DNA from 3 places in the Paenibacillus sp. KS-LC4 genome. Region 1 is predicted to be linked to each of the others. Evidence: riboswitches for the same ligand, from Rfam matches in the RefSeq annotation. Region 1 holds a riboswitch; each other region holds the start of a gene.
The links. Region 1 has a riboswitch for cyclic di-GMP ahead of V5J77_RS01235 (glycosyl hydrolase). Riboswitches for the same ligand answer to the same signal wherever they lie in the genome.
Positions count from the first base shown of each region.

Region 1 (4,526 bases):
AGGAGCAAATCGCCCTTCATTTTCGTCAGCGCATGATTCAAATTACCCGCTTTAGCATGCTCATTTCCGGGACGATCGAGATAATGGACGCCTAAGCCTTCGGCTACTTCTCTCATTTCCGCTCGTTTTCCGTCATCACATACCCAAATATTTAATAAATGCTCCGGATAATTTAAATTTTTACAAGCAAGGATGGTTTTTCTAACCAAGGATGGCGGTTCATTGTAGGTAGCGATTGTAACATCCACAGAATAAAGGTTGTCAGGTAATGGCGCAGGCTTTCTTTCAGTGGGTTTTAGCAGAAGAATGTGGAATAAAACGGATTGAAAAATAGAAATAATTTCAAAAAATAGTAACAAAGATCCAAAAATAAATGACCATCCAGATGGTAGTGTTTGTACAAGTCTCCATACTAGATACACGATCATGATAGCAATGGATACAGTTGTTAATATGTACCTAGCTTTTGTTTTCAAATAACCCCAATCCTTTGCGCTCTATTTATTCGCCATAATTCCATTCCTTTTCTGACTTATCTACAACATAGACTGACGATATTGCCTATTCTTGCTGTCGATATTTGTTAAATCGGCCGGAAATATGATATTTTTGGCGGCTAAGGCTCAAATTCAAAGTTATCTTATCACAATCCTTGCCCCTTTAAAAGTTAATTTTTATTCTAAACCTCTTAATCTTCTATGCAAAAGTGTAGAAAAAAAACGAAAAAACTCTAATTTTACGCGACGTACGCGAAATTAGAGTTTTTTCAGAATACCTATTTGGTACTATAACAGCTAGTTTTTTATAGAAGAGGAGGCTAGGGACTAGTTCTCTACTACCAAACTAATCTCTTAAAGTGTTTGTTGCAGCGTTTGGTAAGCGCTCAGGCTGTCAGCCGACGAATCAATATGCCAGTCGAGCTCTTTGTTTTCATTGAACCAGATCAAGCCTTTAATTTGGCTGTACGCTGGCGATTGCACTTGGTTCATCGCATCAATAACCCATTCTTTTTTGCTGCCGCCGCTTTCGGTTGTGCCTGTTTCAGCGATAATAATTGGCTTGCTCGAAATGCTTGTCAATGCTTGGTAAGAAGCATGGAATACCTCGTCAAATGTTCTCCACGAGCTCCACGATTGTTTCGTTCCAAAATTGTAGCCATCAATCGAGAGCATGTCCACGTAAGCATCGCCTGGGTACATCGCTGTAAACGAAGCGTTTTTGCCAACATTTTCAGCGTTTACATTGTACATGAATTTGATGTTTGTTGCGCCTTGCTCCTTGAAAATAGTAACGACACGTTGGAATGCCGCTTTGTAGGTTTCGTTCGTGTTCACTGTGCTGTCGCCAACACCCCAGCCGTACCAGTTGCCGTTGCCTTCGTGGAACAGGCGAAGCCAGATTTCAGGGTTTTTATTAGCCGCTTGCCAGTTCATTAATTGTTTAGCTGTTTGCTTCAGGTAAGCGTCCACTACGCCTCTATTGATATCAGCAGTCGAATATTCTTTGTAATTTTTATTTTTAAATTCAAGGGTAAGCAGGTTAATCGAACCATTACTATTTACATAGTCCATAAAGCCCTTCCACTCATTGATCCCTTGATTCGAATTGACGAAGGTATGTACAACATCTTGGTGGCCACCGATCAGTTGCTCGTAGGCAGCAATGTTGTCCAAGCTTTGGTTCGGCCAAGTGCCGATCCATGCTCCATTGTAAAAGTTTGTTTGTGCGCTAACAGGGAGTGCCCAAAGTAATGTCGAAGCGAGCATAAGGAGTGTAAGAGCAAATTTTGTCGATTTCATAGTTAGTTCCTCCCCCGAGCGAATGATGGTACGTGGTCCGAAGAACACGCCACACCTTCATCAAGCAAAGGAGGCTATGTTGGGCTTCGGCAGCTGGCGAGCATATTCCGTTAGGAATGAAGCCCCTATAGCTTTGCGCACATCAGGTTTCCCTGAGTTTGCCTTTTTCGTGTTTGAAGCAATAAAAAAAGATAGTCCCTGCTCCCGAAAGAACAAAGTCTACCTTGATTAATAAAGGAAGAAGCGATGTTGAATTCGGCAGCTGGCGAGCATATTCCGTTAGGAATGAAGCCCCTGTAGCTTTGCGCACATCAGGTTTCCCTGAGTTTGCCTTTTCGTTAAACATAATAGGTATAAAGTATGAACTAATGTTATATGGTGTTATTGTACACCTTGAGCGCAAATTTCGTCAAATTATTTTTTCATAAATTATACAACGAAAAAATATCCATTAAAGTAGCAGACCGCGTACACAATATGGAGCAGGAAAAACATCATGAAATAAAACATTTGGAGCGGCTTATTATTTTTCAGCACATCCGCAAAATAAATATAGAAGGGGAACGCCACCATGACATAGCGTGGAATGCTTTGCAAAAATTCGGCGCTGGCGAACGGGATGAGCATCAGCAGCAGACCATATGCAAAAAACAGCCATTCATGTGCATTACGGCGAATATCTTTCCAGCGCATAATAAGAAAGGCAACAAAAATGACGAGGACGGCATTAGCAATAATAAAGGCAAGCAGGCCATTTTCCCAGCCGCCGTTTCCTGAGAAATAAGGCTTTTGGATAAAATGAATGTAGTTTGAAAATGGAGCAACCGTCTTGCGATACCAGTTGATGCTCTGCTCTGTGATTGGAGCCAGTAAATCGCCCGTGAGCCATTTCATATATAATAGATAACCTGTCAGCGGCAGTGCTGAAATAATACCATAACCTAAATATTTCGCGTCCTTCCACTTAAAACGATACAGCCTGTGTTCAATCAGCAGCGTCCCCACAACGAAAAACAAGTTGACGAAGCCCAGATTGCGCGTCACAGCGGACAAGCCCCCGAACAGAAACGCGAGAAAATATCGCTTTTGCATCGCATAATATACGGTCATAAGCGACAGCATGAGGAACAGGCTTTCGGTATAAGGTACAGCATAGAAGATGGCGGTCGGAAAAATAAGCAGCAGCAGCACCGCAACTTGGGCATGCTCCTGTTTCAGCCCTCTTTTCAAGCAAATTCCATAAAAATACAAAAGCGATACGAGTAAAAACAAATTCGATAAAACCGATCCCACGACCGTCGCATCATATTTAGAAATAGACTCCACCAAGAAGACTAACAAAGGGTATAAAGGAAAAAACACCCAATTCGCACTGGGATGCGGTTCATTGATGTTATACGTATCGTAGCCATTTTCGGCAATACCCAAATACCATACGCTGTCAAATTTCCTTAAATCCTCAAAGCTTGGCTTCTTCAGCTGTGAAACATCCGTCTGGATCGAGAGCTGGCTCGATGTGAAATCATGCCCCTGTACGACCGCATAGTCCGGCGGCACTTGATAGTTTGGAAACAAATTCATGCCGAGAAAGCCTGCAAAGTAAAGCAATATTCTCGTGATGACAAACAAAGAGAGCAGGAAGATCAAAACTTGCGTGTTCGATTTTGCTTTAAGCAGCAGCGATTCCATTCGTCACCTCGTCTCTTGTAATTGCTGCGTTTTCGCTTTCGGCTCCGCCAATACAACGTTATGCAGCTCTGTTTCAACGAAGTATTTCGGCCTTTTCTTCGTTTCAATGTAAATTTTGCCGATATATTCACCGATTAGTCCAATGCATAACAGCTGAATACCGCCAATAAACCAAATCGAAAGAATCATCGAGCTCCAGCCAGATACCGTGTTGCCCTGCAAGTGCCGTATGAACACATAAAGAGCGAACAAAAGACTCATGACTGACATGAAGAAGCCAACAACCGATACTGCCCGGATAGGAGAAACGCTGAAGGAGGTAATGCCTTCCCAAGCGAAAATGAGCATTTTTTTCAGCGGATATTTCGATTCGCCGGCGGTCCGCTCCAGACGATCATAATACACGCTGTCGGATTTGAAGCCAATGGTAGGAATAATGCCGCGCAGGAACAGATTGACCTCCTGGTATTCCTCCAGCTTATCAACGACCTTCCTGCTCATCATCCGGTAATCCGCATGATTATAAACGACATTTACGCCAAGCTTAATCATTAATTTGTAGAAAAATTGCGCGCTGAGCTTTTTGAACATCGTATCAGTCGTCCGCTTGTTGCGTACGCCGTACACGACCTCGAAGCCCTGCTTGTACTTCTCAATAAACGCGTCGATCACCGTAATATCGTCCTGCAAATCAGCATCAATGGAAATAATGCAATCCGCATACTCCTTCGCCGTCAACAAGCCCGCCAGCAGTGCCCGCTGATGCCCAACGTTACGAGAAAGCTTCAGCCCGCTCACGAAACGGTTGCTCCGGTGGAAGGAATCAATCAGCGACCACGTTTTATCGCGGCTGCCATCATCTACAAGCAGCATTTTGCTCTGCTCTGACACCTTTCCCTCCTTCACCAGCCGTTCCAGCAACAAGGACATCTGCCTTACCGTTTCCGGCAGTGCTTCCTCCTCGTTATAGCAAGGCATGACAATTGATACAACAGGCAAATCGGACTCATTGCCTCTCATGACTTTTCCCTCGCTCTC
Region 1 is NZ_CP145905.1:276,248-280,773, reverse strand. It holds gene V5J77_RS01240 (glycosyltransferase) at 1-428, opposite strand, end outside; gene V5J77_RS01235 (glycosyl hydrolase) at 852-1,799, opposite strand; cyclic di-GMP riboswitch class I at 1,885-1,972, opposite strand; cyclic di-GMP riboswitch class I at 2,054-2,141, opposite strand; gene V5J77_RS01230 (mannosyltransferase family protein) at 2,229-3,488, opposite strand; gene V5J77_RS01225 (glycosyltransferase family 2 protein) at 3,492-4,508, opposite strand.

Region 2 (4,526 bases), 2.2 Mb from region 1:
AAGACTTGTAAAGAAGGAGAAGGAGGACACCTGCTTCACCACATCATACCTTTTTTCACCTAATAATCTGGAGATGAATGTACCTGCGCCTATGCCAACCAGATTACCCAGCGCCATAAAGGCTGCGAACAACGGTAGGGTAAGCGCTAGCGCCGTTAGCATTTCGGTATTGTGCAGGGTGCCCAGAAAATAGGCGTTTAAAATAGAGTAAATGACACTCATTGACATGCCGAGCATCATAGGAACGGCGAAATGGGCAATCGCTTTGTAAATCGGTGCTTTTTCAAAATAATGGAGGTTTTCAGTATCCATGGGGGTCACCACTTTCTCAATTATGGTTTGCAGTTAATTAGTTAGAAATCTAACTATATGTCAATCATAATCCCTTCCCTTCATTCGAAAGGAGGGGCTACGAGGATGCTAAAATGATGATTTGCGCCCAACGGAGTTCGCCGTATCTTCTTCAATATTGGCTTCAATGCGCGAAAGGAACCTGAACAGCAAGTTGGTTTCATCTTCGGTGAAGCCTTCCAGCAGCGTATGCTCAAAATCTTCAAAATATTGATTGAACGAGCCAAGCAGCTCTTTCGCAGCTGGGGTTACACGCAGCAGGTTGCGGCGCTCATCTTTCGGATCAGACTTGCGAACAATAAGGCCTTTCTTCTCTAAATTGTTGACCAGACTGCTGATAGAGGAGCCTTTGCGGTTAAAGGTAATTTCGAGGTCCTTCTGCGAAAGTCCCCCTTCCTCATGCTCATTAATATACCGAATGGCATGCCCTTGCTCTACCGTTAACCCGTACATCTCCAACTTCTTATTGACGTTGAGCTTCATCATTAGACCGATCATACGAAACTTATACTGCAGATTGCGGTCTTGCTGCATAGTTATCACCTTCTGTTTAAATAAATTAGACATCTAATAGTTAGAGTGCTAACTAAATATATCGTGATGGATTTCGTTTGTCAAATCGTTTTTTATTTTTTCAATACATCGAATATGGTATGATTACGGTCACGAGTCACCGTCACAATGAATCCAAGCTCTTAGGCAAAAAGGAGAACAAAATCATGTCCAGCATTATAGAGAAGCCCTTCGATCAAGAAATGCAAAATACACTCAGCGAGATTACAACGACCTACCATGCAAGCGAACTCAGCAAGAAGGACCAATCGGAGCTGCCGGCAAGCATCTATGTCATTGAAGCAGAAGAGACGATGGTTGGCTACGGCGTCATTTGGGAGTATGCGAGCGGCAAGCAGCTCATCGAAAAAGCGGAAAATGATTATTTTAGCGATGACGAAAAATATTTGGAAAAGGATTTTTATATTGATGTTAAAAATAAAAGGGATTTTGTTTTTATAGAAGCGCTGGATGTGCTGAAGGAATATGAAGGCAAGGGACATGCGGCCTCCTTTATCAACTGGCTTAAAGCGAAATATCCGAAAAAGAGAATGTATGTGTACACGCTGGATAAATCGCGCAACTTTTGGTATAAGCAGAACTTTGAAGCGCTCGGCACGACAGCCTGGATGACCTTTAATTAGCCGATGAACATTGAATTTGAAAATCAAACGATATCGTTTCATGTTGAATACGGCAATCGGGAGAAAAAAATATCGATTCAGATTGAGCCGTCAGGCTTCATCACCGTTAAAGCCCCGAAAGCAGCAAGTGAAGAGGTCATTAAACGATCAGTCGAGCGGCATGGGAAATGGATTTTGGAGCAAAGGAAGCAGCTTGCGGAGGCAACAAAAACGCCGCAAACGAAGCAATATCAAGAGAAAGAGAAATTTCTCTATCTTGGCAAGGAGCGTTTGCTGCATGAGTTAATGGAGACTGAGGGTTTATCAGAGGAGGAGCTTCGAAAAAACCTTAAGAAGTTTTATTTTGCAAGCTGTAAAAAGATTGTAGGGGAACGCCTGCCTATTTATCAGGCGCAGCTGAGAATAAAGCCTAAATCTGTTGAGATTGTCGAGTCCACGACCAAGTGGGGAAGCTGCAGCTCAAGCAAGCATTTAACCTTCAATTATCGTTTGGCGATGGCTCCATTGGATGTAATTGATTACGTCATTATCCATGAGCTTTGCCACTTGTTTCATATGAACCATGACCGCTCCTTCTGGAGGCGCGTCGGCAGCATAATGCCGGATTATAAAGAAAAAGAACAATATTTGGCCAGGTACGGCGGCTTCATGACACTCTAACGCTCGGCAGTCAAAGAGAACGTCCTAATGATTGTCGAGTCTGAAGCGTCTGGGGTGCGCCAGCCCCAGCCCCAGCCCCAGCCCCAGCCCGATTTGGAATCTACGACACCTCTCTAAGCTTGCTTGTGCAAGCTCCTCTATATTCTTTAAGTTCCTCATTGAATGAAAAAACCTTTCATTGGCTCACCAACACTGTATTTTTTGGTTGAATATGTAAATTTGTAAAGATTCTAATGAATTATTAATGTGTAACTATAAAACTTTAGTGACGCTTTACCGATATTCTTTTTTATAAAGGTGAACTCGCGGAAGGGCGGGGACGCAAAGCTTCGAGTCGAATGACCTAAGCACGATGCTAGTCGGGTCGTCGACTAAGGAAGGGGTATGTGTACGCAAATCCAGTCTATTCGGTCCGGATTTTTTTCGTATTCAAAAATTTACGAAGGAAAAAGAGTGATTACAATGAAACTAACCATCAAAAGCAGCCTGATTACCACTCTATTAATGACCGTATCACTAAGCTGTGTGTCCTTCCTTGGCTATGATAGAGCCAAAACGACATTGGAGGCAAACTTTAAGAAACAGGCAGAGCAGCAGCTGACTGTGGTTCAAAACTACATTGATATATGGATACAGGGTACACAGGCCAAATACGAGGCATTAAGTCAGTCTGATGATGTGAGGAACCGAGATATTCCTAAAATTCTCGCCTACAGCAACAGGATGACAAAGATTACCGATAACCCGGACGAATTTGCATTTATTGCTCCTGACGGCACGCTTTATTTGCCGGGAGCAACGACTAGCGTTAAGGATTACCCCCATTTTCAAAGAGCGATCAAGGGTGAGACGGTGACGATTGATCCTGTAGACTCAAAATCTCCGGGCGTGGAGGGAACTCCGATTGTGCTTACGGCTACGCCTGTAAGGGATGATCAAGGAAATATCGTTGGAGTCGGCAATGGGGGTCAGCCCATTCAGGACCTGATTGATCTTATCTCCAAAGTGAAATTAGGAGAAAGCGGTCATGCGATTGTTTATACAAAGGACGGGACGGTTGTGGCTAGTCAAAAACCCGAGGAGACCTTGCAGAAAAATATGGCCGATTACGACAATGAGGCGTTAAATAAAATGGTAACGGACAGCACAAATGGCGATACGGGTTTAGGTGAAGCCGTCATTAACGGCTCGGAGCATATGATCGTTTATGGCAAATCTAACATGATGGATTGGGGCATTGCCATTTTGGTTCCCAAAAGCGAAGCCTATGCCCAAGCGAACGCCTTGCTGCGGTTTTCGATTTTTATAACCATTGTGTGTCTTCTGATTTCCGCAGCCATCATCTATACGGTCATGCGCAAAACGCTAAAGCCGCTTTCCATCATGAATGAAAAGCTGAAGGGGCTATCTGCCAGCGAAGGCGACTTGTCCTCCAGACTGGCATTTGAAACGAAGGATGAGATCGGCGAGCTTTCCAGAAGCTTTAACGGGATGCTTGAAAATTTGCAAGGGCTGATCCTTTCTATTTTGGATAAGGGACAGATTGTTGCCAGCTCCTCGTCGCATCTATTGGGCAATGTGGATCAAATATCAACAACCGTTCAGCAAACCACCACTAACATTCAGCAAGCAAACGCCGGCTTGCAGGGTCAAATGATGGGCTATGAAAGGAATTTGGGGTTGATTGGTAATATTAGTGAAGGCGTATATGGCATACTAAATATATCTAACGATACCTCTGGCATAGCCGCTGAAGCTTCCAAGGGAGCCAAAACAGGCAATGAGGCCGTCGATGCCTTGGCCAATCAAATGGACTCCATCCAACAGACGGTTAATGAAGCTGCTGAGGACATTAAAAGATTGGGCGAGCGTTCGATGGAGATCGGCAACATTACGTCTGCCATTACATCTATTGCTTCTCAAACTAATATTTTGGCGCTCAATGCTTCAATCGAGGCCGTCAGAGCGGGAGCTCATGGAAAAGGGTTTGCGGTAGTGGCGGAGGAAATTCGCAAGCTTGCGGAGCAATCAACCGAATCCTCCAATCAGATTGCGAGTCTCATTCAACAGGTACAGGCCGACACGAATCATGCCGTGGGGACAATGGACAAAGGCACAGGTGAAGTTGCGCTTGGTTTGGAGCAAGTAGATAAGGTCGGCGTTTTATTCCAGACGCTAGTGACAACAACGACGGACGTATCCACGCATATGGAGAAAATTGCCTCAGCCGCCGAACAGCTAAATGCCAATACGGAGCGTGTGGAATCCGAGATTAAACAAAGTGTGCAAATCAGCAAGGACTCATCCCAAAGCTTTGAG
Region 2 is NZ_CP145905.1:4,303,679-4,308,204, reverse strand. It holds gene V5J77_RS18130 (MATE family efflux transporter) at 1-312, opposite strand, end outside; gene V5J77_RS18125 (MarR family transcriptional regulator) at 421-885, opposite strand; gene V5J77_RS18120 (GNAT family N-acetyltransferase) at 1,071-1,547, shown strand; gene V5J77_RS18115 (SprT family zinc-dependent metalloprotease) at 1,551-2,207, shown strand; cyclic di-GMP riboswitch class I at 2,494-2,579, shown strand; gene V5J77_RS18110 (methyl-accepting chemotaxis protein) at 2,670-4,526, shown strand, end outside.
Region 2: linked by a shared signal. The riboswitch ahead of V5J77_RS18110 (methyl-accepting chemotaxis protein) and the one ahead of V5J77_RS01235 (glycosyl hydrolase) in region 1 are both predicted to bind cyclic di-GMP.

Region 3 (4,526 bases), 2.1 Mb from region 1:
TCATCTGCATTGTTCCATTTTCTATTCCCATTAGAAAGCGAGCTTACACCTTGAATACAGCCGCTTTCTCGCGCAAATTAGTGGAAGAGCCCTGTAGTTTCTCCGCCAGCTCTTGAAGCTGAAGCGATACCTCAAATTGATCCTCGGACATTCCGCTCATCTGCTCCATTTTGCCATTCACCTCCGAGGAGGTTTGCAGAAGCTTGTCAACAGAACCAACAATATCGGTAATACCCTTTGTAATTTCATCAATACCGACAGAGATTTCGCCCATTTGCTCGGACAAGGCGCTGCTTTGATTTTCCAGGCCGTTAAACATTTCGCTCGCCGTCACCGACGCCTGCTTCGTCGTTTCAATCACTTCTGAGAAGCTGCTCAAGCTCTGGCTGCTGTCGGCAAAATCGTTCTGAATAAGCTTAAGCTCCTTCGTAATATCTTTGGAGATGATGTCCGTCTGGCTCGACAGCTTGCGAATCTCCTCTGCTACTACAGCAAACCCTCTGCCATGCTCGCCTGCACGCGCCGATTCAATCGAAGCATTCAGCGACAATAAATTCGTCTGAGTGTTCAAATCCTGAATACCGCCCAAAAACTTCGTTACATTATTGTAACGCTCATTAATCCGGTCGAAGGATTCGGTTACTCGGGCAAATTGCTGCACCGTCTGATTGACCATTTGCACGACGCCCTTCATATCGGTGGAGCCTGTGCGCGACGACTCTCTCATTTCTTTCATATCGCGGTTAATATATTCGGTGGAGGCAGCAATTTGCTGCGAGCTTGCCGATATTTGCTCTGTTACAGCAGAGATGGAAGTGGCATCATCATACTGGGTCATCAAAATCGTCTTGCCGTTGCTAATCTCTTCTTTCACCTGCTCGGAAGCATTCTGATTACGAACAATCATATCACCCATATTGCGCGAGGCTTGCAGAACAACCGTACTGACATCCATAGTCGAACGAAGCGTATCGCGAAGCGCGCTTCCCATTTGCTCCAGCGAACGGTCAATTTGTCCAAATTCATCTTGACGATTCAGCTTTCCATCATAGGTGAAATCGTTATTTTGATAGGAGGCAATTCGCTTCATTAAGCCAACGATGCCTTTTTTCACATTCCGGCTTAACGAATAGGACATGAGGAACGGCAATACGGCAAGCAGCACAATATTGATGATAATAATCATATTGGCAGCCGCAAGACTTTTGTTCAAAGCATCCTGTGTAGCGATTGAATCCACTTCAAGCCATTTCTCTACCGTTTCATTAGCAAAGCTTAGAACAATCGTATATGTACTAACAAGCTGTTTAACCTTGGCGGAACGGTCTTCAATGGAGAGCTGGCTATAATTGCCGTTTTCTGCACGAAGCTGCTCCAGAGCAAGACCAAACACATTGCCTTGGTTCGCATAGGCGTTGCCATTATCTCCGTGAGGATATTTCTCATCAAGGGCTGCTAGTGTCACCTTCAGTTTGTCCACCCGCTCGGGCATTGACTTAAGTGCCAAATTAACCCCATCATCGCCAGTACTTCCATTTTCTACAGCATCAATCATCGAAAGCAGCGTTCGCAGCATCGAATCCGACACGCCTTGATATTCTTTTTTTGCCTCCTGAAGCTCATTTGAAGCATTCACGGCACTTCTAACCGAAGCATTTTGCATAAAAATCCAACCGCCAGCCACTACGTTAAACAACGTAATTAAGGAAGTAATAAACAGCAGCTTCGTTGTGACCTTCTGTCTCTTGAAGAAATCAGAAATTTTTGAGGTCCATTTTAACCACTTTGCCTCTCTCAATCGGGTAATCACTATTTTCTCTCCATTTCTCCTAATTACACTGAAAAAAATAAAAGCTATTCAACCACCGTTACCGGTTGAATAGCTGACTCAGTCTATAGTCCTGCACCGGTGGTTTGGCAGCCATAGCGCAATACCTTAGGCCCATAACTTTGCGCCCTTATTTTTCAATAAGTTTGCCTTTTTCAGTATGTAATTTTCTATTTATTTTGCCACTTTTAAAGTATAATTTAGGGAAACCTTTTTGTAAATTACAAAAAGCGTCATAAGCTGACATGATGCGTTAAATTAATGTTGAGCACCGCTTTAATAGCCAGACATAACAAGACATGAAAGAGATTTAAGGAGGTTTACGATGGATTTTCGCCTAGATTTAATCGAAGATAAGATCGAGTTTTTTGAGGCATTCGACTTACGAACGCTGGAAAAACAAATTGACCAGCAAATCGAAACCAATAAGGCTCTGCTCCTACACGTTCATGCAATTAGCCACCATGCCGTGTTTCATCCAGATCGCGGGAAAATGCTGTACAGCGCAGTCGTTCATTTTAAAGTTAAAGGCTCTTTTTCGTAAGGATTGTTACTAAACCTTTTTTCTGTTATGATAAATGAGAACATCAGTTCTCAATGAGACAATGAAGGAAATGGATTGGTTAAGGCAATACGAACATTTTGATGAGTTGCCAAAGCCGGAACAGTTGCAGCTTTTTTCAAGCCATGCAGACCGCTCCTTCCTGAATCCAGAGAAGATACTGCCAATTTAGCTGAGGATACTCGCGAAGCTCGATTCAGCAATGATCTTACTTGCGTTCATTGCTGAAGCATCTTCGATTACACAAACAGATGAGCAAGAAAATGTTGAAACGTTTAATGGACCTCGATGCTTGCCAAAAAGCAGTATTCTCGCCTGTGCGAACGCTCAAGTCAGCCTAAAGAAGATAAAAAATAACGGGCGATTAGATAACTGGGTAATAAAGGGAAATGCAGGTCGAATGTCGAAGCAACAAAAGCAGCTTAATTATAATCTGGAAGGAGATATGAAAATGAGCTTAAAGGTAGAGCAGTTGGATTTGCAAAAGGCGGATATATCAGGGTCAAAGTGGCAAGAGGTTAGAGCTGAAGAACTTGACATTGATAATGTCAGTTTGGCGAAGACGAAAATTAATAACGTAAATATGAGTGAAATGACTTTGAATGATGTTAATATGAGTGGAATTAAAATTCAGCATGCTAACTTTAGCCATGCTGTTATTGACAAAGTCCATCTATTTGGTACAGAATTTCATAATGTGGTTCTTCCTATGGAGGGAGAAGGGAATTATAATCCCGATGGGCGATATAAACCAGTAAGTTTTCATAACTGCAATCTATCTAATGGGCAATTAAAAAATTGTGATTTATCAAATGTTGAAATAACTGATTGTGACATTACTGGATTGAAAATAAACGGTATCTTAATTTCGGATTTAATCAGAAACAAATAAAGGATAAGCACTTATCCCAAACCAACCAGGCGCAACCCTGCGAATAAGCGAGTATTCGTAAGAAGCTCAAATCGTACCGAGGAAGTTGAAATAATGGGGGATACATCGCCGTAAGAACGGACCGCCTTCAAACAAAGCAACAATCTTATAGATAAGAGTTAAGTTAAAAATCAGTTCTATTCGGGTATTTGACTGCTGCCCGAATTTTTTTTCGAAAAAAATAAAAAAAGGTCTTGCATCCTCCTAGCGTTCTATGGCATAATACATCTTGTGTCCGATACATAACCGCGCCGTTGTAGCTCAATTGGTAGAGCAACTGACTTGTAATCAGTAGGTTGGGGGTTCAAGTCCTCTCGACGGCACCATTTTTTTCGGGACGTAGCTCAGCTTGGTAGAGCACCTGGTTTGGGACCAGGGGGTCGCATGTTCAAATCGTGTCGTCCCGATATTTAATAAGTTGTTTCAAGCAGGCCCTCTAATTTAGAAGGGTTTTTTATTTTTTTCCAACCCTTATTCCGTTCACGGACATGCTCCATCAACCTTTATATGAATTAAGCCGCGCTTGGCTTCAGGGCATTACTGCTCTTAACTAAGCACGGCTTTTCTTTTGTACCATAATAAAGCACCATTCATGAATGCTGCCGAATCATCGCCTCTGCGGTGAGCAGCCCCGACATGGCAACCATTGGCGTCCCTCCGCCAGGATGGGTCGTTCCGCCTGCAAACCACAGTCCACGCAAATCCGCACGATTGGACGGCCGCATAAACGTCTGCTTCGCTGAATTCGAGGAAATGCCATAGATGGCGCCGCGAAAGGCTGATGTATCCCGCTCCAGATCCTCCGGCGTATAAACAGCAAGCTGCTCCGTATTAAGGTCGAGACCCTCCAAGCCATAGACAGCTAACTGCTTGAATAGACGTCCCTGATAACGCTCCGCCTCTCTCTCCCAGCTCCAAGCGTCCGACGTATAAGGAGCATTCGCCAAAATAAACAGGTTGCTGCCGCCTTCCGGCGCCATGTCCGGCTCTGAATAGGCCGAGCAGCATATATAGATCGCGGGATTAGCTGGCGCCACGCGGCGCTCGAAAATCGCCTCAAATTCTTCCCCATATCGCTGCGGATAAAATACGGTATGATGCAGCAGCTTATCGTAACGTTTGCGAATGCCGGCAAGCGTAACAAAGCCGGACAGCGATGGCTCGTAGCTGGCCATTTTGCGGTCTGTCATCGCGGGCCGCAGCTG
Region 3 is NZ_CP145905.1:2,369,686-2,374,211, reverse strand. It holds gene V5J77_RS10075 (methyl-accepting chemotaxis protein) at 44-1,810, opposite strand; cyclic di-GMP riboswitch class I at 1,906-1,989, opposite strand; gene V5J77_RS10070 (YrzA family protein) at 2,154-2,372, shown strand; gene V5J77_RS10065 (pentapeptide repeat-containing protein) at 2,593-3,282, shown strand; tRNA gene V5J77_RS10060 (tRNA-Thr) at 3,572-3,647, shown strand; tRNA gene V5J77_RS10055 (tRNA-Pro) at 3,655-3,728, shown strand; gene crtI (phytoene desaturase family protein) at 3,912-4,526, opposite strand, start outside.
Region 3: linked by a shared signal. The riboswitch ahead of V5J77_RS10075 (methyl-accepting chemotaxis protein) and the one ahead of V5J77_RS01235 (glycosyl hydrolase) in region 1 are both predicted to bind cyclic di-GMP.